Maricaulis maris MCS10: one gene and its partner. The protein of the gene in region 1 interacts with the protein of each later gene in a pairwise test. Links are inferred from orthologs where the notes say so. Each region holds a gene or a part of one and is shown on either strand. Other genes may lie near its edges.

What was found.
Region 2: the proteins of ndk (region 1) and MMAR10_RS12650 interact in binary tests that used the Escherichia coli proteins (3 or more experiments, as listed by UniProt). The link is inferred for Maricaulis maris MCS10 from one-to-one orthologs.

The regions. Positions count from the first base shown.
Region 1 is NC_008347.1:1,340,982-1,352,188, forward strand. Bases 3,168-5,896 are described here. They hold ndk (nucleoside-diphosphate kinase), read left to right. Parts: upstream 3,168-4,185; coding sequence 4,186-4,608; downstream 4,609-5,896. Other genes in these bases: MMAR10_RS16670 (sterol desaturase family protein), read right to left, coding at 3,168-3,971; MMAR10_RS06425 (LysE family translocator), read left to right, coding at 4,737-5,363; MMAR10_RS06430 (adenosine deaminase), read left to right, coding at 5,437-5,896. Also shown: MMAR10_RS06405 (hypothetical protein), read right to left, coding at 1-20; MMAR10_RS06410 (ABC-F family ATP-binding cassette domain-containing protein), read right to left, coding at 280-2,160; more of MMAR10_RS16670, read right to left, coding at 2,391-3,167; more of MMAR10_RS06430, read left to right, coding at 5,897-6,453; MMAR10_RS16885 (hypothetical protein), read left to right, coding at 6,578-7,435; MMAR10_RS17145 (hypothetical protein), read left to right, coding at 7,380-7,823; MMAR10_RS16120 (pentapeptide repeat-containing protein), read left to right, coding at 7,936-9,417; MMAR10_RS06450 (S41 family peptidase), read right to left, coding at 9,606-11,081. UniProt on the Escherichia coli protein: Major role in the synthesis of nucleoside triphosphates other than ATP. The ATP gamma phosphate is transferred to the NDP beta phosphate via a ping-pong mechanism, using a phosphorylated active-site intermediate.
Region 2 is NC_008347.1:2,650,671-2,662,122, forward strand. What follows is about bases 5,578-8,551. They hold MMAR10_RS12650 (5-formyltetrahydrofolate cyclo-ligase), read right to left. Parts: upstream 7,378-8,551; coding sequence 6,778-7,377; downstream 5,578-6,777. Other genes in these bases: MMAR10_RS12640 (hypothetical protein), read left to right, coding at 5,578-5,969; MMAR10_RS12645 (hypothetical protein), read right to left, coding at 6,358-6,768; MMAR10_RS12655 (cell division protein ZapA), read right to left, coding at 7,574-7,999; MMAR10_RS12660 (DUF4164 family protein), read right to left, coding at 8,004-8,297; MMAR10_RS12665 (hypothetical protein), read left to right, coding at 8,513-8,551. In the rest of the region: metH (methionine synthase), read right to left, coding at 1-502; MMAR10_RS17100 (homocysteine S-methyltransferase family protein), read right to left, coding at 514-1,572; metF (methylenetetrahydrofolate reductase [NAD(P)H]), read right to left, coding at 1,569-2,477; metK (methionine adenosyltransferase), read left to right, coding at 2,725-3,891; ahcY (adenosylhomocysteinase), read left to right, coding at 3,965-5,374; more of MMAR10_RS12640, read left to right, coding at 5,487-5,577; more of MMAR10_RS12665, read left to right, coding at 8,552-9,097; MMAR10_RS16740 (glycosyltransferase family 2 protein), read right to left, coding at 9,066-10,094; MMAR10_RS12675 (SLC13 family permease), read left to right, coding at 10,209-11,452. UniProt on the Escherichia coli protein: Involved in the removal of 5-formyltetrahydrofolate.

The DNA of each region.
Region 1 (11,207 bases):
AGCGATCCTTCGACCTTCATGACCCGTTCCCGCCATTCAGCCCGCGCGAAACAACACGACTACCGGACCCGACGGGCCCGGCAGGGGTCATATCGACCAGGTCATGTACCACCGGGCCATCAAACCTTTGGTGAGCGACGCCCGGCAGCGCGCCATCGGATCCCATTGATCCATCCACCTCATTCCAGTGTGCTCATATTGTATGAGCGCAAATACGAATGGTTTCTTAATGGGACAAGTGGCGGCGGAAGACTTTTAAATCCAAGGTATTAAGCCCTGCTACCCCGCCTCCGCCGCTTCCAGCTTTTCTTCTGCTTCCAGCCAGCTCATCTCGGCCGTGTCCAATAGCTCCACGGCTTTGGCGCGCTTGATCTGGAGGTCGGTCGCGGTCTTGGGGTCTTTTTGATAGAGGCCGGGGGCGGCGAGGGCTTTGTCGATGACGTCGATAATGCCGCGCAGGCGGTCGGCTTCCTTGTCCCAGCGGGCGATCTCGTCGCGCAGGGGTTTGAGCGCCTTGCGCTGATCGGCGGCGGAGCGGCGGGCGACGGACTTTTCGTCGGTGGCGGCGGCCTTCTTCTTCGGGCCGTCCTTGGGCGCGCGGCCGAGCAGGGACTGGCGATAGGTCTCGATATCCTCGTCATAGGGTTTGACCGTGCCATCGCCGACCACCCAGAGCCGGTCGACGCAGCTCTCGATCAGATGCCGGTCGTGCGAGATCAGGACGACGGCGCCCTCATACTCATTGATCGCCTGGATCAGGGCGGCGCGGCTGTCCATGTCGAGATGGTTGGTCGGTTCGTCGAGGATGAGGAGGTGTGGGCCCTCAAAGGTGATCAGGTTGAACAGGAGGCGGGCCTTCTCGCCGCCCGACAGCGTATCGGCCGGGGTTTCCTGGCGGTCACCGGGCAGGCCGAAAGTCGCCAGACGGGCCCGGCGCTGGGCCTCGGTGGCGTCGGGCATCAGCTCGATAATGTGCTGATAGGCCGACATGTCCGGTGACAGGCTGTCGATCTGGTGCTGGGCGAAATAGGCGATCTGCATCTTCTTGTGCTTGCGCAGATGCCCGTCGAGCGGCGCCAGCCGGTCGCACAGGAGTTTCGCCATGGTCGATTTGCCGGCACCATTGCGGCCGAGAATGCCGATCCGGTCCTCGGTATCGATATTGAGATTGACGTCGCGCAGCACTGGCTTGCCCGGCGCATAGCCGGCCTGGAGATTGACCATGCGGACGATCGGCGGCGCCATTCGGCGCTGCGGGCTGGGGAAGTTGAAGGGCGCCACCGGGTCCTCGACCTGGGTCGCCACGATCTGCATCTTCTCCAGCCGCTTGACCCGCGACTGGGCCTGTTTGGCCTTCGACGCCTTGGCCTTGAAGCGGTCGACGAAGGATTGCAGGTGGCGGCGTTCGACCTCCTGCTTCTCGACCATCTTCATCTGCAGGCGTTGCCGCTCTGCCAGCGCCTTTTCGAAATCATCATAACCACCATCCCAGACGGTCAGCTTGCCCTGTTTGAGATGGGCGATCTTCTGCATCGCTCCGTTCAGCAGGTCACGGTCGTGCGAGATCACCAGGGCGGCGCCGGGGAAGGATTTGAGATAGGTCTGCAGCCACATCACCCCTTCCAGATCGAGATAGTTGGTCGGCTCGTCCAGCAGGAGAAGGTCGGGGCGCGCGAACAGCGTCGCCGCCAGGGCCACGCGCATCCGCCAGCCGCCCGAGAACTCGCGGCAGGGCCGACGCTGTTCCTCGCCGGTAAAGCCGAGACCGGCCAGGATCGACCCGGCGCGTGCCTCGGCGGTGTGGCTGTCGATATCGGCCAGCCGGGTCTGGATCTCGGCGATGCGATTGGGCTCGGTTGCCGTTTCCGCCTCGGCCAGCAGGGCGGCGCGCTCGGTGTCGGCGGCCATCACCACATCGATCAGGCTGTCATCCCCGCCCGGCGCTTCCTGGGCGACCGAGCCGACGCGAGCGCCTTTTTGAACACTGGTATCGCCGCCTTCGGAGGCGATCTCGCCGCGGATCAGGCGGAACAGGGTCGATTTGCCCGTCCCGTTGCGACCGACCAGACCCATCTTGGTCTTGGCCGGCAGGAAGAGCGTCGCCTGATCAAAGAGCATCCGCCCTTCAATGCGATAGGTGAGATCGTTGATGTGCAACATGGTGCATGGCGGTTAGCGCGGGATTTCGGCTGGCGCAACAGATTCGCGCTGAGCCCGATGGAGGGCGGCCGCTTTGCGGTTTCACCCTTGAGCTGAAGAAGCGGACACGGCCTGCTGGCTGACAAGCGATTTATGGATCACTCCGCGACGGGTCGCGATGTCAGCCCTTATGTTCTTCCAATCGAGACCGCTCCGGCGTCAAGCCAGACAAGTTCTGTGCCCGCCCCCTGTCAGCCGGCCTCGATGACCAGGATTTCCATCGGGATATCGCCGTCCGGGCCGAATTCCTCTTCGAAGCGTCGGGTCAGCGCCGCGATCGCCGCCTCGACATCTCCGTCATTGCGGCGGATCTGCCCGGCGACGGGATTGCCCAGAATGAGGCCGTGCGCGAACGCCTCGAGATCGGCCTTGCTGTGGACCCGGGACAGGATGTCGATCCGGATATCTGTAAATCCGGCGGCCCGCAGATCGGCCTCAATCGTCCCGGCATCGTGATAGCTGTAGGGGACGGCATAGAAGCTGGGCTCGTCCTTGCCGATCAATGGCGCAACGACGCCATCCGCGATTTCGGCAAACGGGTTGGTCGCCCAACTGCCCCAGACATTGAACACATAACGACCGCCCGGTTTGAGAACCCGACGGGCCTCGCGATAGGCGGCGACCTTGTCCGGGAAGAACATCACGCCGAACTGGCAGGTGATCGCGTCAAATTCCGCGTCGGGGTAATCAAGCGCGCTGGCATCGGCGGTGTTGAAGGTCACAGCATCCGGATCGCCGGTACGCTGGCGGGCGATGGTCAGCATGTCGCCATTCAGGTCCGTCGCTTCCAGCCTTGCACCGTCGGGCAGGCGGGCGAGGAGCTTCTCGGTGAGGATGCCGGTTCCAGCTGCCAGTTCCAGCAAATGACTGCCGGCCGAGACCGGGACCCGACCTGCGAGGTCGCCCGCGTGGTGATCGAACAGGACCGGGCCGAGATAGCGGTCATAGGCGGCCGGGATATCGCCCTCGAAGCGCGCGGTCACCGCTGTCTCACCGGATCTGGCCTGACCCGCGCCGCTGGCGGGTGGTTCGCTGACATCGCGGAACAGGAGCATCGAACCGATCCGTGACGACGCACCGTCCCAATACCCGTTCTCGGCCGCGAATTCCTTCGGGTTCTTGAAGGTCCCGAAGATGATGTCGAACAGGGGCAGGTCCGAGAAGTTCTTGTCGTGGACGCCGCGCTCATGATGGTGGCTGTGGCTTTCGGGGCGTTGCAGGAAAAAGCCGAGCCAGCGTGGCGTGCGGATATTGGTGTGCTGGAACAGGGCGAGGAAGGTCGTCGCCAGCAGGGTGACCGTGATGGCCTGTTGCTCGATCCCGACCAGAAGGGTGAGGCCCAGACTGCCGACAAAGGCAAAGCCGATGGAATCGAGCGGACTGAAATAGAAGGCGCCGAATGTGTCGACCCGCTCGGCACTGTGGTGAAGCTGGTGAAAGCCCAGCCACAGGAAACGATTGCCGTGCATGGCGCGGTGCCAGACATAGACCCCGAATTCAAAGACAAGAATGCCGACCGCGCTGCCGCCCAGAAGGCCCAGCCCGCTGAGGTCGAACAGCTGATAGGGGGCCAGCAGCGGGTCCCAGATCATGGGCAGGTAGGCGGAGAGGAAGAAATAGGCGGTGAACATGACCAGCGCCCGAAATCGCCACCCCTTGACGGCCGGCAGCTTGCGCGCCGGGAAGATCGCTTCGATCACGATCATGGTGGCGAACAGGCCCAATATCGCGAGCGATACCGGATCCAGCAGTACTTGAATTGGTGTTGGCATTGAATCCCCCGGTTCCGCCGACGGTACACGTATTCCGTGTGGTGGTAAGGGGCATTTCTTCCGAATTGGCCAAAAACAAGCGGCTTACGGCCCGGAGGCAGGCCCGAAAGACGCAATGACTTCCCCTGATGGCCTGCGCCCGCTATAAGCCGCGCGAATCCACAGGCCGGGGTGATCCCGGACAATCACAGTTTCAGTCTCGAGGACTTCTCCCATGGCGATCCAACGCACCTTCTCCATCATCAAGCCCGACGCCACTGCCCGTAATCTGACCGGCGCCATCAACGCCAAGATCGAGGCTGCCGGCCTGCGCATCATCGCGCAAAAGCGCATCCGTCTGTCGCGCGAGCAGGCTGAAGGTTTTTACGGCGTCCACAAGGAGCGTCCCTTCTTCAACGACCTCGTCACCTTCATGATCTCCGGCCCGGTCGTGGTCCAGGTCCTGGAGGGCGAAGACGCCATCGCCAAGTATCGCACCGTGATGGGCGCGACGAACCCTGAGCAGGCTGATGCCGGCACGATCCGCAAGGACTTCGCCGAGTCGATCGAAGCCAACTCGGTGCATGGTTCCGACGCCCCGGAAACTGCAGCGGAAGAAATTCCCTTCTTCTTCTCGGATGACGAAATCGTCGGCTGATCCCAGCTGCAAATTCAGACAAAAAAGGCCCGGTATCCTGCCGGGCCTTTCTTTTTTGTGCATAACGCGTTGCGCGGGCGTGCGGCGCTGCCTAACTGCGCTCGCAGAGTGGTGTGAGGAGTTGCGCGATGGACATGCCCCTGATTGCCAGCCTGGTGACCTTCGTCGTGATCATGTCCGTCACGCCCGGCCCCAATAATATCATGATGATGTCGTCGAGCGCCCTGTTCGGGGTGCGGGCAACGCTGCCGCATTGGCTGGGCGTGAATTTCGGCTTCAACCTGCTCTTGATCGCTTCGGTGTTCGGACTGGGTGAGTTGATCGGGCGTTTCCCGGTCATGCTGGATGTGGTCCGGATTGGCGGTTCGCTTTGGCTGGTCTGGATGGCGTGGAAATTCGCCCATGCCGGTTGGGCTATCGGCAAGGCCGGCAGCCGCGCGGCGACCGCCAGGGAAGACCGCTCGCGCCCCTTCCGGTCCTGGGAGGCTGCGCTGTTCCAGGCGATCAATCCCAAGGCCATCCTGATGGCGGTCTCGACGGCAGGCGCCTATGTCGCGCTGGCCGACACGCCGATCGAACGGGTCGGTATTTTCGTGACCGCCTTCATCCTGTTCGGCGCGCCCTGCGGTTTGCTCTGGATCTTCGTCGGTGGCGGTCTCAAGCGCCTGCTGGCCGAAGGCGCCTCGGCGCGCTGGCTGAACTATGCCATTGCCGGCATCCTGATGTTCACGATCTGGTTGATCCTGTCGGCCTGAGCCGCAGGCCGCCCCTTGCGTGGAGCGGTAACGCAGCAGACCATGGCGCTCCCCCAAGCGCCGGAGAGCTGCCATGTCCGATATCGCCCGTCTCGTGCAAGCCCTGCCCAAGGCTGAACTTCACCTTCACATCGAAGGCTCGCTCGAGCCGGAATTGATGTTCGAGCTGGCCCGGCGCAACGGGATCGAAATCCCCTTCAACTCGGTCGAGGAAATCCGCGCCGCCTACGATTTTTCCAACCTGCAGGATTTTCTCGACGTCTATTATGTCGGCATGAATGTGCTGATCACCGAGGCGGATTTCTTCGATCTGACCTGGGCCTATCTCCAGCGTGTCGACGCCGAGAATGTCCGCCATGTCGAGATCTTCTTCGACCCGCAGGGCCATACCGATCGCGGCATCGCCTTCGCGACGGTGGTGGACGGGATCACCCGGGCGCTGGACAGGGCCAAGTCGGAGCTCGGCATCACCTCGAAGCTTATCCTGTGTTTCCTGCGTCACCTGTCCGAGGAGGCGGCTTTTGAGACGCTGGAAATGGCCAAGCCGCACCTGGAGCGCATCGACGGTGTCGGTCTGGACAGTTCCGAGCTCGGTCACCCGCCGTCGAAATTCCAGCGCGTCTTCGCCGCTGCCGGCGAGCTGGGCCTGCTGCGGGTCGCCCATGCCGGTGAGGAGGGGCCGCCGGAATACATTCATGAAGCGCTGGACCTGCTGAAGGTCGACCGTCTCGATCACGGCAATCGCGCCCTGGAAGACGGCACTCTGGTCGCCCGCCTTGGCCGCGAACAGATGACGCTGACGGTCTGTCCGCTCTCCAATCTGCGCCTGTGCGGCATCAAGCGGCTGGAAGACCACCCCCTGAAACGCATGCTGGCGCTGGGCCTGCGGGCCACGGTCAATTCCGACGACCCGGCTTATTTCGGCGGCTATGTGAATGACAACTACATCCGCACCGCCGCCGCCATCGACCTGAGCGCCGACGAGATCATCGAACTGGCGAAGAATTCTTTCCGCGGCGCTTTCCTGCCGGAGGCGGAGATCGAGCGCCATCTGGCGGAGATTGATGCGGTGGTGGAGGGCGTGGCCTGATTGTTTTGATCTGCCCCTGAAGGTTTCGATCTGAGCTTGTCCAAATGTGGCGGGATCAGTCCGTCATAGTCTGGCCCAATTCTTTCGCGCATTTTTACCCATATCAATCTGGGGGTGTATGATTATGCTGGCGACTATGATTGCGATGCTGGTGGCTCTGCAGGAGCCGTCAGTCGCCGAGTGCGGGCTGATATCGGGGGCTGATACCTTGCTGGACGAGGCTGACGGCCGGCTCGTCCTGTTGGGCGAGCTTCATGGCACGCAGCAGGCCCCGGCGTTTACGGCAAGCCTGATATGCCAGGGTGTCGCGCGTGGCGATCATACCATCCTCGGCCTGGAGATGAGCGCGACCGAACAAGACCGGCTGGAGGCCTATCTGTCGTCCGACGGCAGCGAAACCGCCATTGCCGCACTGACCGCCGGGTCGTGGTTCTGGGAGAGCAGTCGGGATGGCCGTTCCAGCATTGCAATGCTGTCTCTGATAGACGCGGTGCGCCGCCATCGCGCGGCGGGCGCCTCAATTGACCTCGTCGCAGTAGATTTCGACCCGGTCGCCGATGCGGACCTGGACGATACTCCGCACATTCGGGATCAGGCCATGCTGCGCCGGGCGCGGCGTTTTATCGGCGATGCGGACAACATCTTGATCCTCGTCGGCAATGTCCATGCTCGCAGGACGCCATTTGTGTATGGGGACTTGCATTTGGAAACGATTGGCTCACTTGCCAACCCGGATGAAGTTTACAGTCTTCGGCTGGGTGTTCTCGGTGGTGAAGCCTGGTCCTGTCGTCGCGCCGATGGCGTGACCGAATGCGGCCCTCATGCCTCAGCCGGCTATGTCGATTTGGGCGAACACCGTGTCATGTCGTTGGATGAAGCGATCGAGGCCGGGGTGCTCGGGATCGAGGCTGATGCCTACCACCGCTATGTTTTCCTCGGTGAGAGCGACGTCTCCCGACCGCTCTTGGCGCCAACTGATTGACTCAATCGTCCTCCGAGCCCGGCTTGCGCCGTCTCGATTTTGCCTGCGCTTTCGGGACCTTGTCTGCTTTCGCCCGCTTGATCGACGCGAGGGAAGGCCGCGCTTTTTTGCGGGGCTTGGGCGCGATCAGCGCCTGTTCGATCAACTGGCGCAGGCGGTCACCGCTGCCGGCGAGCTGGGCCTGCGGGCCACGGTCAATTCCGACGACCCGGCTTATTTCGGCGGTTGTGTGAATGACAACTACATCCGCACCGCCGCCGCCATCGACCTGACCGCCGACGAGATTATCGAATTGGCGAAGAACTCCTTCCGCGGCGCTTTCCTGCCGGAAGAAGAGATCGAGCGTCATCTGGCGGAGATTGAGGCGGTGGTGGAGGGCGTCAGCTAGCGGACAAGATGGGCAGCTGCCTGCCGGTGTTCGCAATACCCATTTGGAATTAAAGGCATACGAGCTGCCCGTATCCTGTATAGTGGCCGCAAACCAGTTTTAGGGGCGGAACATGCGGGCATTGATTTCGATTTCGATCATGGGACTTTCGTTGCTGACCTCGACCGCTGCGGTCGAGGCGCAGGCCAATCAGGAGCGGGTGATCCCCGAACATATTCTTGTCCGGGTCATGCCGCGAGATCTGGTGGGGGTCGATTTGAGCGGCGCCGCGCTGGCAGATGTAAGCTTCGAGCGGGTTACCATGTCCGGCGCGAACATGTCCGGCGCAAATCTCAGCCGATCCCGGTTTCCGGATGCCAATCTGGACCGCGCGGATCTCTCGAATACCGATCTGACCGAGGCTGACCTCTCCACGGGAAGATTTGTCGGCGCAAACTTTCGAGGTGCTTTGCTGCGCAACACCTCCCTGACCGGTGCCAATCTCACCGGCGCGGATCTGACAGGGGCCCGGGAACTGGGCTATGAGATCAATCAGGCCCGCCTTTGCAATACTCGCCTGAGCGCAACAGTGGTCCTCAATCGCGATTGTGTGGAGCTTGGAGTGCGTGCCGAGACGCGCCATCTCGTTGATCGCAACGCCCAGCAGCGTCTCCTGCAAAACCGGGCCTGTGTCGGCTGTGATCTTCGCTTTGCCCAGGCCGCCAACGCGTCGCTGATTGGCGCCGATATCTCCCGCGCCCTGCTGACCGATGCCAATCTGTCGGGCGCGAACCTGTCTGGGGCCAACCTCGTCGACGCCGAGCTTACCCGCACCAATTTTGCGCGTGCCAATCTGTCGAATGTGAGTTTCTCCGGCCGTCCATTGCCGCGCAATGTGATATTCACCGGCACCATTCTTCGTGGCGCCAATCTTTCTGGCCAAGACCTCACGGGGCTCGACTTTCAGGGCGCCGACCTGTCCCGAGCCAATGTCGAGGCGGCCGAAATCGATCGCACGACATTGCTCCGGGATGCCCGCCTGACCGGACTGGACCTGAGCCATGCCTCCTTGAGCCAGGCGATTTTTCCGGGAAATGACTTTCGCACCATCAACCTGACCGGTGTGCAGATTTACGGGATGGTCCTGACCGGCGCCAATTTCACCTCTGTCGAGTTGTCGAATGCCCGGATTGTTGAGAGCAACATGCAACGGGCCATCCTTGCCGGTGCCAATCTGTCCTACGCCGACCTTTCCGGGATTGACCTTGCTGGCGCCGATCTGACCGGTGCCGACTTGAGTGGAGCCAACTTGATCGGCGCTGATCTGACAGGCGCCAACCTGACTCGCGCCAACCTGACAGGGGCCATCCTGTTCGGGACCGATCTGACGCGTGCGATCCTGGCCAATGCCCGGTTGAACTCGGCTCAACTGGTCGGCGCCCAGCTAAGCGGCGCCCGGCTCGACTCGGCGGACCTGACGGATGCCAATCTTTTTGGCGCGCAGAACGCGGCCAGCATCCCGGTCTCCGGCACCATGACCTTCTGCCGCACCAGGATGGCAGACGGGAGTGACCGCAGCTCCAGCTGTGGGGCTGCGGTTTCGTCGCCGAAATAGCCGTCTGGTCCTCAGATCCCGACTTCCGGCGTATCGACCTGGTTTGTGACTTCTGCGCTTTCGCGGCTTTCACGCGTTTGATCGACGCCAGGGATGGCCGCGCTTTCTTGCGAGGCTTCGCGGCGAGGTCGAATCGCAGCTGGACGGTACTCTCGGTCTTGTTGATGTGCTGGCCATCCCGAGCCCGGTCACTCTGTGCCTGACCGCTCCTGGATGAGGGCGATCAGCTGGTCGAGGACGACATCATCGCGCCCGCGCACGACCGGAAAGTCGAGGCGAATGTCGGGTGTGACCGGGTGTGAAACAAGGTTTCCGTTCGGCCGCACGATATGGGCTTTGGGATAGCCAACCGCGATGCCGGTCTCGGCGAGCGTGAAGGTTTCCATCGCGCCATAGGTGGTCGCCATGTCGGCCGTCACTTCGCCAACGATCTCGCCGAAACCATAATCCTGCACGAGGGCCGCGACGGAAACCGCATTGGAGAAGCTGTAGCGATTGACCAGCACATAGACATCGCCCTCGAACCGGTCGTCAGCCGGTCGCGGTTGGGCGTATGGCAGGTCGATCTCGATCAGGTCGCCAGCCGGCGTTGCATCGTAAAGCTCGGCATAGGTCGCTGTCATGCCGCTGGGCACGTCCATGGCGTCGAACCGCGCCTGATTGGCAGCCGTGCTTTGCGGGCTGACCCGGACCGTGAAGCGTGAGGAAAACCGGAATGGTTGATCGGCCACCCAGGCCAGCATCGGGTCGGAGAATGAATTGTCGCCACCGGGATTGTCGCGCAAGTCGATGATCAGGTGTCGTGCTCCGGCTGCACGGAAAGCCAGGAAGCTGTCATCGACAAACCGGATGAAATCGGTCGGATCCCACACATCGCCACCGGGCTCGATGTTGAAGAATGCGAAGGGGCGCAGATAAGCGGTTTGCCCGCCCAGCATCCTCGCGTCCCGGGAATCGAGACGGAAGGGTTCCTGCCGCCCCTCCAGGGCTGCTGCCATATCCTCGCTGTTGCGAAACTCCACCTCGATTCGCGACCGCTGACCGTCGACATGCCGGACATCGAGCACCACCTCGGTGAGATCCGGCCACTCCTGCCAGATGAGGGGGCGTAGCTGGAACTCCAGGATGGTCTGACCGAAGCGAGGGGTTTCAGCGGAAACATGTCGCAGCAGGCGGGGCATCCATACGGTATTGGGCAGGTCATTCAGGCTCAGGATTTCGTCGCCCGGCTGCAAGGCGTCGGCGGTGGATGCATTCGTTTCCACAAAGACCCGCCCGGAGCGAATTGAAAGGGTTAGAGGCAGGACCCGCCCGCCCGCCGCGCGAAAGGCCTGGTAGGCCTCACCGCCGGTTTGTATGCGGGCATGAGCGTGGCGAGCGAGCGCTGTGAATACCTGGAATTCCCGCGCGATCTCCGGAACTGACATCGGTGTATCGAATCCCGCTCGCATCTCGGCATGGCGCTGATCCATGACCGACTGCGGGGTCGCCGCGTACAGATCGGCGTGGGCTTCGCGCAATCCGGCATAAAGCTGGTCAAAATCCGTGCGAATGGCTTGTGGCGAGAACAGCCGAGGCGCCTCCGCCTCGGCGTCGGTCGGCGATTGTGCGTCGCCTTGCCCGGCGATCAAAACGGCGAGGCAGAGGGTGAATTGCTTGAACATCTGGGTCTCTCATGGCTTCCTTGGGGCGGGGCAAGGCCCGTCGTTGAAAACGGTGAAGTCTTCGCCGGTCGATCACCATGACGAGAGTTTCCCGTCTATCTGACTTTTTTCTGACCGGAAAAAGGA
Region 2 (11,452 bases), 1.3 Mb from region 1 along the record:
CCGGAAAACCGATCTCGTTGACGAGAATCCGATAGGCCCGCTCGCAGATCTCATACTTTCTGGCAGCGGTATCGGCCTGGCCTGTCTCATCGAACGCCATGACAACAACCGCCGCGCCGTAGGCCAGACATTTGCCGGCCTGTTCGCGAAACTGGGCCTCGCCCTCCTTGAGGCTGATCGAATTGACGATCGCCTTGCCCTGCGTGTTCTGCAGGCCCGCCTCGATCACCTCCCATTTCGAACTGTCGACCATGACGGGCACCCGGGCGACATCCGGCTCGCCTGCGATCAGACGCATGAAGCGGGTCATCGCCTCGACGCTGTCGAGCAGACCTTCATCCATGTTCACGTCGATTATCTGCGCACCATTCTCGACCTGCTGCCGGGCGACCGATACGGCGGCCATGTAATCGCCCTCGGTGATCAGTTTGCGAAACCGGGCCGAGCCGGTGACATTGGTGCGCTCGCCGACATTGACGAAGCTTGGAACAGATACGGACATGGTATTGAGCCTCAGGACGCCAGCTCGAACGGTTCAAGACCGGAAAGCATCATGGCTTTTCTGCTTGGGACCGGCTGGCGCGGAGCGGCCGGTTTCGCGGCTGCCGCGATGGCTCGGATATGGTCAGGCGTGGTGCCGCAGCAACCACCGAGAATATTGACCAGGCCGGACGACGCCCACTCGCCCAGATGCCGGGCAGTCTGGTCCGGCGTCTCGTCATACTCGCCCATATCGTTGGGCAGGCCCGCATTGGGATAGGCGATGATGCGGGTATCGGCGATACGGGCCAGCTCGCTGACATAGGGCCGCATCTCGTCAGCCCCCAGCGCGCAGTTCAATCCGATGGCCCAGGGACGGGCATGGCGGACCGAGCTCCAGAAGGCCGACGCCGTCTGGCCAGACAGTGTCCGCCCCGAACGGTCGGTGATCGTGCCGGAAATGATGATCGGGATCTCCTCGCCGGTCTCCGCGCGCAGGTCCAGAAGCGCCTTGATCGCCGCCTTAGCATTCAGCGTGTCGAAGATGGTCTCGATCAGGAAGAAATCGATGAAGGGTGCCATGGCGCCCGCCTGTTCGAAATAGGCCTGTCGGACCGTTTCAAAATCAACATCGCGATGGCCAGGGTCGTTGACCTGGGGCGAGATCGACAGGGTCTTGTTGGTCGGACCGATGGCGCCGGCCACGCCTCGCACAGTACCGGTCCGGGCTGCGACCTCGTCGGCCGCTTCACGGGCCAGTCGCGCCCCTTCGCGGGCGATGTCGCCGGCAACAGCCTGCATGTCATAATCAGCTTGGGCAATGGTCGTCGCGGAGAATGTATTGGTCTCGACGATATCGGCTCCCGCGTCGAAATAGGCTTGGTGGATTGCCTTCACCGCCTCCGGAGCTGACAGGTTGAGGATGTCGTTATTGCCCTGGACCGGAACGTGCCAGCCGGCAAAACGTGCGCCCCGATAGCCGGACTCGTCCAGCTTCAGATCCTGGATCTGTGTGCCCATTGCCCCGTCAAGAATGAGAATTTCGGTACGGGCCTTGGCGTCCAGTGCGGCAATGCGGGCGGCACGCGTCATGATGCGACGGCCTGGAGCTCACGGTCGCCCGCCTTCACGCCCAGCAACTGGCAGGTCGACAGCGCCAGCTCGGCCCGGTTGAGCGTGTAGAAGTGGAAACCATCCACGCCGCCATTGCGCAGCTTGCCGCACAGCTTTGCCGCGACGTGAGCCGTCACCAGCTGGCGGGTGCCGGCATCCTCATCGAGACCTTCATAGGCTTCATGCAGCCATTTCGGCAGGCTGGCACCACACAGGCCGGCGATCCGCTTGAGACCCTTGAAATTGGGTTGCAGCATGATGCCCGGCACGATCGGAATGGTGATGCCGGCGGCCCGGGCCCGGTCGCGAAAGCGGAAATAGACATCGGCATCAAAGAAAAATTGCGTAATCGCCCGTGTCGCGCCCGCATCGATCTTGGCCTTCAACAAATCAATGTCGAAACCGGCATTCGGGCTCTCCGGATGGGTCTCGGGATAGCAACCGACCGAAATCTCGAAATCACCAATGTCGGAAATGCCCCGCGCGAGCTCGGCGGCATTGGCATAGCCGCCAGCTGGCGGGACATAGCTCCCCCCGATCGCGTCAGGCGGATCACCGCGTAGCGCCACAATGTGGCGTACGCCGGACTTCCAATAATCACGGATGACGCCATCCACCTCGGCCTTGCTGGCATTGACACAGGTCAGGTGGGCCGCGGGAGGAATAGAGGTTTCCTCGACAATCCGGTGCACGGTGCGATGGGTCCTGTCGCGGGTCGATCCACCGGCGCCATAGGTCACGGATACGAAATCCGGACGCAGCGGCTCGAGGCGCGAGATTGACTCCCAAAGCGTGGATTCCATCGCATCGGTCTTCGGCGGAAAGAATTCGAACGAAACCGACAACCCGTCCGGTTTCCGCGCTGCCTGCCCGTGCTCACCCATGGGACACCCTTCCACTGCTGCGGCTCTGGCAGCCCCGCCCGGGGCGTGCCGCACCGCCGCATCATTACCACATCAGGACATAAAGATATCTTTATATGCTTGGATTGGCTAGGGGCAATCTGGTTGTTTGGGCAGCGCCGCCTATATGGGCTGGTGAAATCTTCCGCAAAGCGGAGGAGACTTGCATCCGCTCGTCACATCTGGTCTACCCGACGATATAAAGATTTCCTTATATGAGGATTCCACAGTGAGCCGTTCTTCTTACATCTTCACGTCCGAAAGCGTTTCCGAAGGCCATCCGGACAAGGTGTGCGACCGCATATCCGACACGATTGTCGACCTGTTCCTGGGCAAGGACCCGGAAGCCCGTGTCGCCTGCGAAACCCTGACAACAACCAACCAGATCGTCCTGGCCGGTGAAGTCCGCTGCGCGGCACCGATCGACGATGCAGAGATCGAAGCCGCCGCTCGTGAAGCGGTCCGCGACATCGGCTACGAGCAGGACGGCTTTCACTGGGAGACGGCGACGTTACAGAACTTCCTGCACGAGCAATCCGTTCACATCGCCCAGGGCGTCGATGCCAGCGGCGACAAGGATGAGGGAGCGGGCGACCAGGGGATCATGTTCGGCTATGCCTCCGACGAGACGCCGCAACTCATGCCGGCCCCGATCACCTATTCGCACCAGATCCTCAAGCGCATGGCGGAGCTGCGCAAATCCGGCGCACGTCCGGAATTCGAGCCGGATGCGAAGTCGCAGGTCACCATGCGCTACGAAAATGGCGTCCCGGCCGGCGTGACCTCGGTCGTTGTTTCGACGCAGCACAAGGACGGGCTGACCCAGGACGACATCCGTGAGCTGGTGCGCCCGGTCGTGCAGGATGTCCTGCCGGAAGGCTGGTTCCCACCGGAAGAAGAATTTTACGTCAATCCCACCGGCACTTTCGTAATCGGCGGCCCGGACGGCGATGCCGGCCTGACCGGCCGCAAGATCATTGTCGACACCTATGGTGGCGCCGCGCCGCATGGTGGCGGCGCCTTTTCCGGCAAGGACCCGACCAAGGTCGACCGGTCGGCTGCCTATGCCTGCCGCTGGCTGGCCAAAAATGTTGTGGCGGCCGAACTGGCCAAGCGTTGCACGATCCAGGTTTCCTACGCGATCGGCGTGTCCAAGCCGCTCTCGCTCTATGTTGACCTGCACGGCACTGGCCGCGTTGACGAGGCCAAGCTGGAGGACGCACTGCGCCAGCTGGCCGACCTGTCTCCGCGTGGCATCCGCACCCGGCTGCAATTGAACAAGCCGATCTATGCCCGCACCGCCGCCTACGGACATTTCGGCCGCACACCGACCGAAGATGGCGGCTTCTCCTGGGAGCGGACCGATCTGGCCGACGAGCTTCGCTCCCTCCTCTGATCCTGATAAGCACGGGGCGCAATCGCTTCGCCCTGCCACTTTACGAACGCCGAACAAGAAGGACCTTTTGGTCATGACGCAATTTGCTGCGGACAAACCCTATATCGTCAAGGACATGTCGCTGGCCAAATGGGGCCGGATCGAGTTCGACATGGCTGAAATCGAAATGCCGGGCCTGATGGCGCTGCGCGAAGAATACAAGGACAGTCAGCCGCTCAAGGGCGCGCGGATTGCCGGCTCGCTGCACATGACCGTACAGACCGCGATCCTGATCGAGACACTGACGGCACTCGGCGCGGAAGTCCGCTGGGCCTCGTGCAACATCTTCTCGACCCAGGATCACGCTGCCGCGGCGATCGCCGAGACCGGCGTGCCGGTCTTCGCCACCAAAGGCGAAACGCTGGAAGAATACTGGGACTATGCCGACGCCATCTTCCATTGGCCGGACGGTGAAACCGCCAACATGATCCTCGATGATGGCGGCGATGCCACCATGTATCTGATCCTTGGCGAGAAGGCCGAGAACGACCCGTCCGTTCTCAACCATCCGAAATCCGAGGAAGAAACCTTCCTGTTCGCGCAAATCAAGAAGCGCATTGCTGCGACCCCGGGCTGGTTCGCCAAGGCCAAGGCCGCCATCCAAGGCGTGTCCGAAGAGACCACGACCGGCGTCATGCGTCTCTACCAGATGCAAAAGCGCGGCGAGCTGCCCTTCCCGGCGATCAACGTCAATGACAGCGTCACCAAGTCGAAATTCGACAATCGTTATGGCTGCCGCGAAAGCCTGGTCGATGCCATCCGTCGCGGTACCGACGTGATGATGGCCGGCAAAAAGGCGCTCGTCTTCGGCTATGGCGATGTCGGCAAGGGTTCAGCCGAGTCGCTCGCCGGCGCCGGTGCCCGAGTCTATGTGACCGAAATCGATCCGATCTGCGCCCTTCAGGCCTGCATGGACGGTTTCGAGGTGGTGCGGGCCGAGGACGTGATCGGCGAGATGGACATCTTCGTCACCGCGACCGGCAATAAGGACATCCTGACCGTCGACCACATGCGCGCCATGAAGGACATGGCGATCGTCTGCAATATCGGCCATTTCGATAATGAGATTCAGGTCGAGAGCCTGAAAAACTACCAGTGGACCAATGTGAAGCCGCAGGTCGACCTGGTGAACTTCCCGGAAGGTCACCGCATCATCCTGCTGTCGGAAGGCCGCCTGGTGAACCTGGGCAATGCAACCGGTCATCCGAGCTTCGTGATGTCGGCCAGTTTCACCAACCAGACGCTGGCCCAGATCGAGCTGTGGACCAAGGGTGAGAACTACACCAACGAGGTCTACATCCTGCCCAAGCATCTCGACGAAAAGGTCGCCGCCCTGCACCTCGACAAGCTCGGCGCCAAGCTGACCGTGCTGTCGGACGAGCAGGCCGACTATATCGGTGTGCCGCAGCACGGCCCGTTCAAGGCTGAACACTACCGCTACTAGGGCGGCTAACCCGAACAAGAAAGGGGCGCCTTGCCAGCCGGCAAGGCGCCCTTTTTGTATCGCCCGTGACGCAGAGCATGGAATCGTCCAGTCTCGCAGCGGGGGAGCAATCATGACATTGAATGATGCCTATTTGATTTCGCAGATCGTCGCGGTCGTCCTGGTCGGGCCGACCCTGCTATACTTGGCCCTGCAAGTCCGCCAGAACACCAAGCAATTGCAGGCCGCTGCGCGCTACCAGTTTGTCGAAGCGACAGGGCAGATGCATTCGCTGACTGTGGGCAGCAAGCCGACCGCTTCAATGTTCAGACGCGGCATCGAGTCCTACGCCCAGCTCGACCCGGACGAGCGGCTGCAGTTTGGCATCCTCATCGGGCATTTTTTACAGATCTACAGCGTCATGTTCGAGCTGCACGCCGACGGCCTGTTGCCAAAGAGCCAATGGCATGCCGTCCTCAAGGACCTCGAATTCATCCTCGACTGCGATGGCGGCAGAGAGATATGGGAATCATTTGGCAAGGTAGGCTTGGCGCCGGACTTCGTCGCCTTCGCGGACGCCATCTTTCGCGAAAAACCCGGCTCCTACAAACTCTAGCACCAACAGCGCCTCACAGGGGCCGCCCGTGCCGCCATCCCCATTGGCAGGTCGGCGAGCTCTGTGCGCCGTTGCGGCGTTGGCCGCAGGCTGCGGCAATCAGGATTGCAGGCCACGCCCAGCCATAAACCTTGGTCTGCGCACGCGATTGCGCCGAAGGGAGGAAGGGGGAAGGAAAAGTTTGGCTGATTTTTGGGTCGAGTTGCGTTCCCTCCCCCCTGGGAGCGGGTCAGGGTGAGGGGTGAAGCCCGGTGATTGACGGGAGAATCCCCCTCATCCGGCTTCCGGCCACCTTCTCCCAGGAGAGAAACAAGGTGATGCACAACGGGGATGACCGGTCAGTAGGCCCGGCCGAACCTGGCCGGTCGTCACAGCGCCAAGCCGCGGCCTAGTTGGCAATCGGGACAAAACCGGCCGCAACCGCCGCGTCCCAATCCAGCCGGATCCAGCCCAGGGCTTTCTCGAGCTCGTGGAATTGTCCAACCTTTCGGCCCGAGGAATGGGCAACGGTTGCGACAATCATGGACACAGTCTCCTGATCCGCGGCCTTGCTGACAAAAGCCAGTTTCGTACCCGGAGCAAGCTCATCAACGAGGCCCTGCACATTGTCGATGATCTGAACCGGTTCGGCGGTGATGGTCGCATCACTGATATTGATCAATACCCCACGCACAGACCGGCTGACGGCCACCTCCCGGAGTTCCTGCCGAGACGCGAGGATTTCCTCCGCATCCACCGGCCCGACATGAGTCAGGCAGGCCGCGAAATTGGCAGGATCATGCGTGACGGTGAAGGTCATGGAAAAACCTCAAGCATCCAGCGTCCCGGACAGGCGGGCCGAAAACGACATGAATCCGCTCTGGGTAACCACCCCGTCCAAGGCCTGATCATGCCGCTCTGCGGGAATTGTCGCAAGCACCTGGCAGTCAAAGGCCAAACCCACCGCCCGGACTTGCCCGGCCGCGCGCAATGCCGCCAGCGTATAGTCGTAATACCCCTTGCCGAAGCCGAGCCGGTTGCCGGAGCGATCGCAGGCGAGAAGCGGCACCAGCACAAGCCCGGGACGAAACGCGGGCCGGTCGTCGCGAGGCTCCATCACGCCCATGGCCCGGCATTCCAGCGCATCACCGTCAGCCCAGCCGCGAAAAACCAATGGCAGGCCGTGGCCCTGCACAACCGGCAGACACAATGAATGCCCAAGGTCGTTCAGGCGCTTCATGAGAGGACGCGGATCCAGTTCGCTGTCCAACGGCCAATACCCGGCGACGGGTTCTCCGGCAGCCGGCAGCCAGGCTTCGGGAAATGCCCGGGCCAGCTCATCACCAGCCGCAGGCAGCCTTACGGCCGCCATGCGGCGAAGTTCGATCATCCGTGACCGCAGGGCCGGCTTGTCTGCGGGAGAAGTCATGTGGCGGCTCCACTTGCGCCGTCAGAGCGTGTTTATCCCCACAAACCCGACAGTGCAGGTGGGCACCACATGAACGGGACCAGGGTCCCAGACAGAGGCAGTTCCCTCGTGGAGGTGTACGGTCCGCAGGATAGACGCTCCAGTCGTACGCAGCAGATAACCGCCACCCCTTATGTGGAGGTGAAACGCGCCAAGCTCAAGCACCAGCTTCCGCGAGCGAGGCATCAGGCGCAGATGTCCGGTCACCGCCCTGAGGGTCGGCATCATCTGCCTCAAGCGTCGCGGCGAAGTTTTCCATTCTGTCGGCCAGCCGGGCGAGATGCTCAGTCAGCTGCCCCCTCGCCTCGGCCTGCAAGCTTGCGGCGCCGTGGTTCTCGTGACGCAAACGCTGCACCTGGCCTTCCAGTTCCGCGATCTTGCGATCAGATTCCTTGAGATCATCCACCAGGATCAGCGAGGCCATCAGCAACAGTCTCAGATCGCCAATTTGCCCGACCTGGCCGGATATCTCGCTGACACGCTTGTCGAGACTGCCGGCGAGCTCCCGCAGATAGGCTTCCTGCCCTTCTTCACAGCCAATGGTGAAATCGCGACCATTGAGTTTGACCGTCACGCGAGACATGAGCTCACCCTTCCTCGGTCAGGAAGTCGCGCAAATCAGTGATCGCGGTATCCAGCGCGTCGGACGCCGCCTGCGCCGCATCCTGCAACACGGCCTCCCGGCCGCGCGCCTGGTCCAACGCGTCTGCCAGATTGGCGCGATCGACATCCGCGTCCCTTGCCTCGATTGCGGCGGTCTCGGCCCGACGGACCCGTTCGCGCATGGACCGCGCCACACCCTCGACCCGGCTCATCGCTGTATCGAGGCGGGCGACCACGGCCTCAAGGGCATCTTCGGGCATGTCGGCGCGCACGTTCATACGCCCAAAATCGGCTGCGTTGCGCCAAAGTTCAAGTTATTCGTCAACTTCATCCCCTGTGACATTGACTCCAGTGTGATTCATGGCAGTGAAAATGGGCAAAATCGAGATGGTCGCCGACGCCTCGTCTCCGGCGGGACCGATTGACGCCCGGAGCCGCTCGGTCCAAACATTGACCCAGCTCCGACCTCCAACGCACGCAGGCGCGAAACGGCATGTTTTCCTTACCCGATTGGGCATTCTATCCGCTCGCTGCCGCGGTCACTGCCGGCATGGTTGCCGGCGCGATGAGTTTCGGCGACGTCAATCACCGGACAGCGGAAGAAATCCGTGCAGAGGGTACTGTGATCAGCGGTGCTGCATTGTCCGGACTCACCACGGGGAACGGCCTGACAGCTAGTTTTCTGGGAGCCCCCGATACTGATTTCGCCCAAATTAGTGCGGCAAGGGGCCCGCTGGACGGCCTACAGTCGGCCGGTGCGTTTTTTGCGCTTTCCGAGCCAGAATTACGGGCTTTTGAAGGCCATCGCTTGCGTATTACATACCAACTTCGATCAAGCTCTCACCAAGGTGCTCGAAGAGCGCTTCTGAACTTCTTCACGCCGGATCGCGGCCAAGCCTCGTGGGTGGAGGTCGAATTGTCCAGCCACCTCACCGCCGTAGAGTTGGAGATTTACTCTGGCGTTTGCACGTGGCCACAGGCCTACCTAGCTGTATGGCCGGGCTGGGACACCGATGCCAATGCGATCGACCTTGTCTCTGTCCAGATCACGGCGCTGGAGGAGATGGCTTGTGAATAGTCTCGTCTGGGTAGGGGCGCACATCCGGCATCCGAGCAAGAAGGCCATATGAGCTCCACGACATCATCCGCGCGATTGCTCCGGTGGTCACTTTACGTGTGTTTTGAATATTTTTGCGGGCCGCGAGCGTATTCGGCAAGCGACGCATGGCGTCAAATATGGCATGCCAGAACAATCGGAACTGACGGTTTTTGATCGCCCCGAGGGACAGCACCGCTGTCGCGGTCACATGGAAAGGGAGCGTTACCGGCAAGAGCCATCCCGGCATGTTTTTCAGGTAGATGGTCAATCGATTGCGGACGCCATAGTAGGTTGCAAATTCCGACCGGCGACCCGATGAAGCATACCCTACATGGTCGACCGCGGCTCGACGGAGTTGGATCGCGCGTTCACCAAGCAGACGCGCACGAAAAGCTAGATCAACATCCTCGCTATAACAGAATAGGCTTTCATCAAACCCATCGAGCGTTTCGAAGAGCGACCTTCTGATCATTGCAGCCGCGCCACAAGGGCCAAAAACTTCGCCCTCATTAGGTAAAAGCGCGATCGGTCGCAGAAAACCGGATCGGTAGGCCAAACCCGTGGCATGGAAAACATCCCCCACCCCATCGAGCAGATCTGAACTGTCGGAACTATACTGGGTCGATCCGAACAAGCTCACAGCCGGATATCGTTGTATCGCGACTTCTAGCTCAGCCACCCATTCCGGGCGGGCAAACGCATCTGGGTTAAGGAAGGCGAACCAGCCAGATGACGCCAATTTTGCAAGCAGGTTATTACCCGCCGCGAAGCCGAGATTTTCGTCTCGCATGACCAATTTCACACCGTCGGGAAGATCACTTGACAAAATGCGCTCGCCAACCGGAGAACCATTCTCAAGGACAAGGATTTCGCGAGGTTTGCGGCTTTGCGCCTCGAGCGCTCGCATGCAGTTTTCTATCGTCGCGCGGCTTTTGTACGCGACAACTAGAATGGAAATATCGGCAGTTTCGGTCAACAAAGCACCCGGTCAACTTGCTGCACCGCAGCGACTTTCAATTCGCCTCAGAGCGGGTAGCATGGTTTTTCACGGCAGCGAACTTATCTCGCGGAACCTCAACAGATACTGAAATTGGGCGGTTCGCCAATACATGTTGACAGGCTGGAGGCGAAACGCGTGATCGTAATCCTGATTGATGCTATCCTGATTGTGGGACTAGGAACCGTACTTTTCTCGGGGCTCATGTCGACGGCCCGCGCCTTTGCCCTGTTCACAGCGGCGGTCATCATCACCGGCCGCATCCCATTCAATGACGCGCTTGACCGCCTAACCACACCTGCGATCCTGGCCGTAACCAGCTTGGTCATCATCGCCTCCGCCCTGGCTCGTTTACCCGGCTTGAGTCGCGCGGTGTTTGGACGAGCTGGACGCGGCCCGAGACTCACTCTTGCCCGCTTCCTTGGCTCGGCCGCGCTGGCCTCGTCAGTCATTCCCAACACCGCGGTCGTTGCAGCACTGTTGGGGCCGGCAGCGAGACGACCAGATGTTTCTCCGCACCTGTTGCTGCTGCCGCTTTCTTATATGGCGTTGGCTGGCGGCATGTTGACACCCTTCGGAACGTCGGCCAGCCTGATGGTGACTGGTGAAGCCGCCCGTCTCGGCGTCGACTTATCAGTATTCGACTTCGCCCTTCCCGGAGCGACTGTCGCGCTTGTGGTCTTTGCCGCTCTGGTGCTCGCAGCCCCGATCGTGCTCAAGGAGCGCAAAGCTCCGGAGGCCGACACCAGTGGGATTTTCCACATCGAGGCCCGGATCGAGGAAGGCTCTGCCCTGATCAACCAAAGCGTCGCCGCCGCCAGCCTGCGCAAGTTGCACAGTTTCTACCTGGCGGAAATCATTCGGGACAAGCGCGTGATCCGGCCGGTCCACCCGGCCTTTGTGTTGAACCCGGGCGACCGCCTCATTCTGGTCGGCGACGTCTCCCATTTCGATGAGTTGCACGGGATCAACGGCCTGACGCTTGATGCCGCTCCGAAGCGGCAGAATACGGAAGAATTCTTCCACGCCGTGATCAGCGGTCAGAGCCTGCTCGACGGCAAGACACTCAGGGAGGCCGATTTCCGGGCCCGCTTCAACGCATCGGTGATGGCTGTGAGACGTGGTGAAGAACGCCTTTCCGGCAAGCTTGGTGACATCCGACTACGAACTGGCGACGTTCTGATCCTGTCGGCTGGCCCTGACTTCGGTAGTCGTGACAATGTCCGACCGAATCTGCACATCCTTGATATCGAGTCCCCTGGTCAGACCCCGATGCCGACACGGACGGCATGGGCGCTCGGCTTGAGTTTCGTGACCTTTCTCGGCGTTGCCCTGAC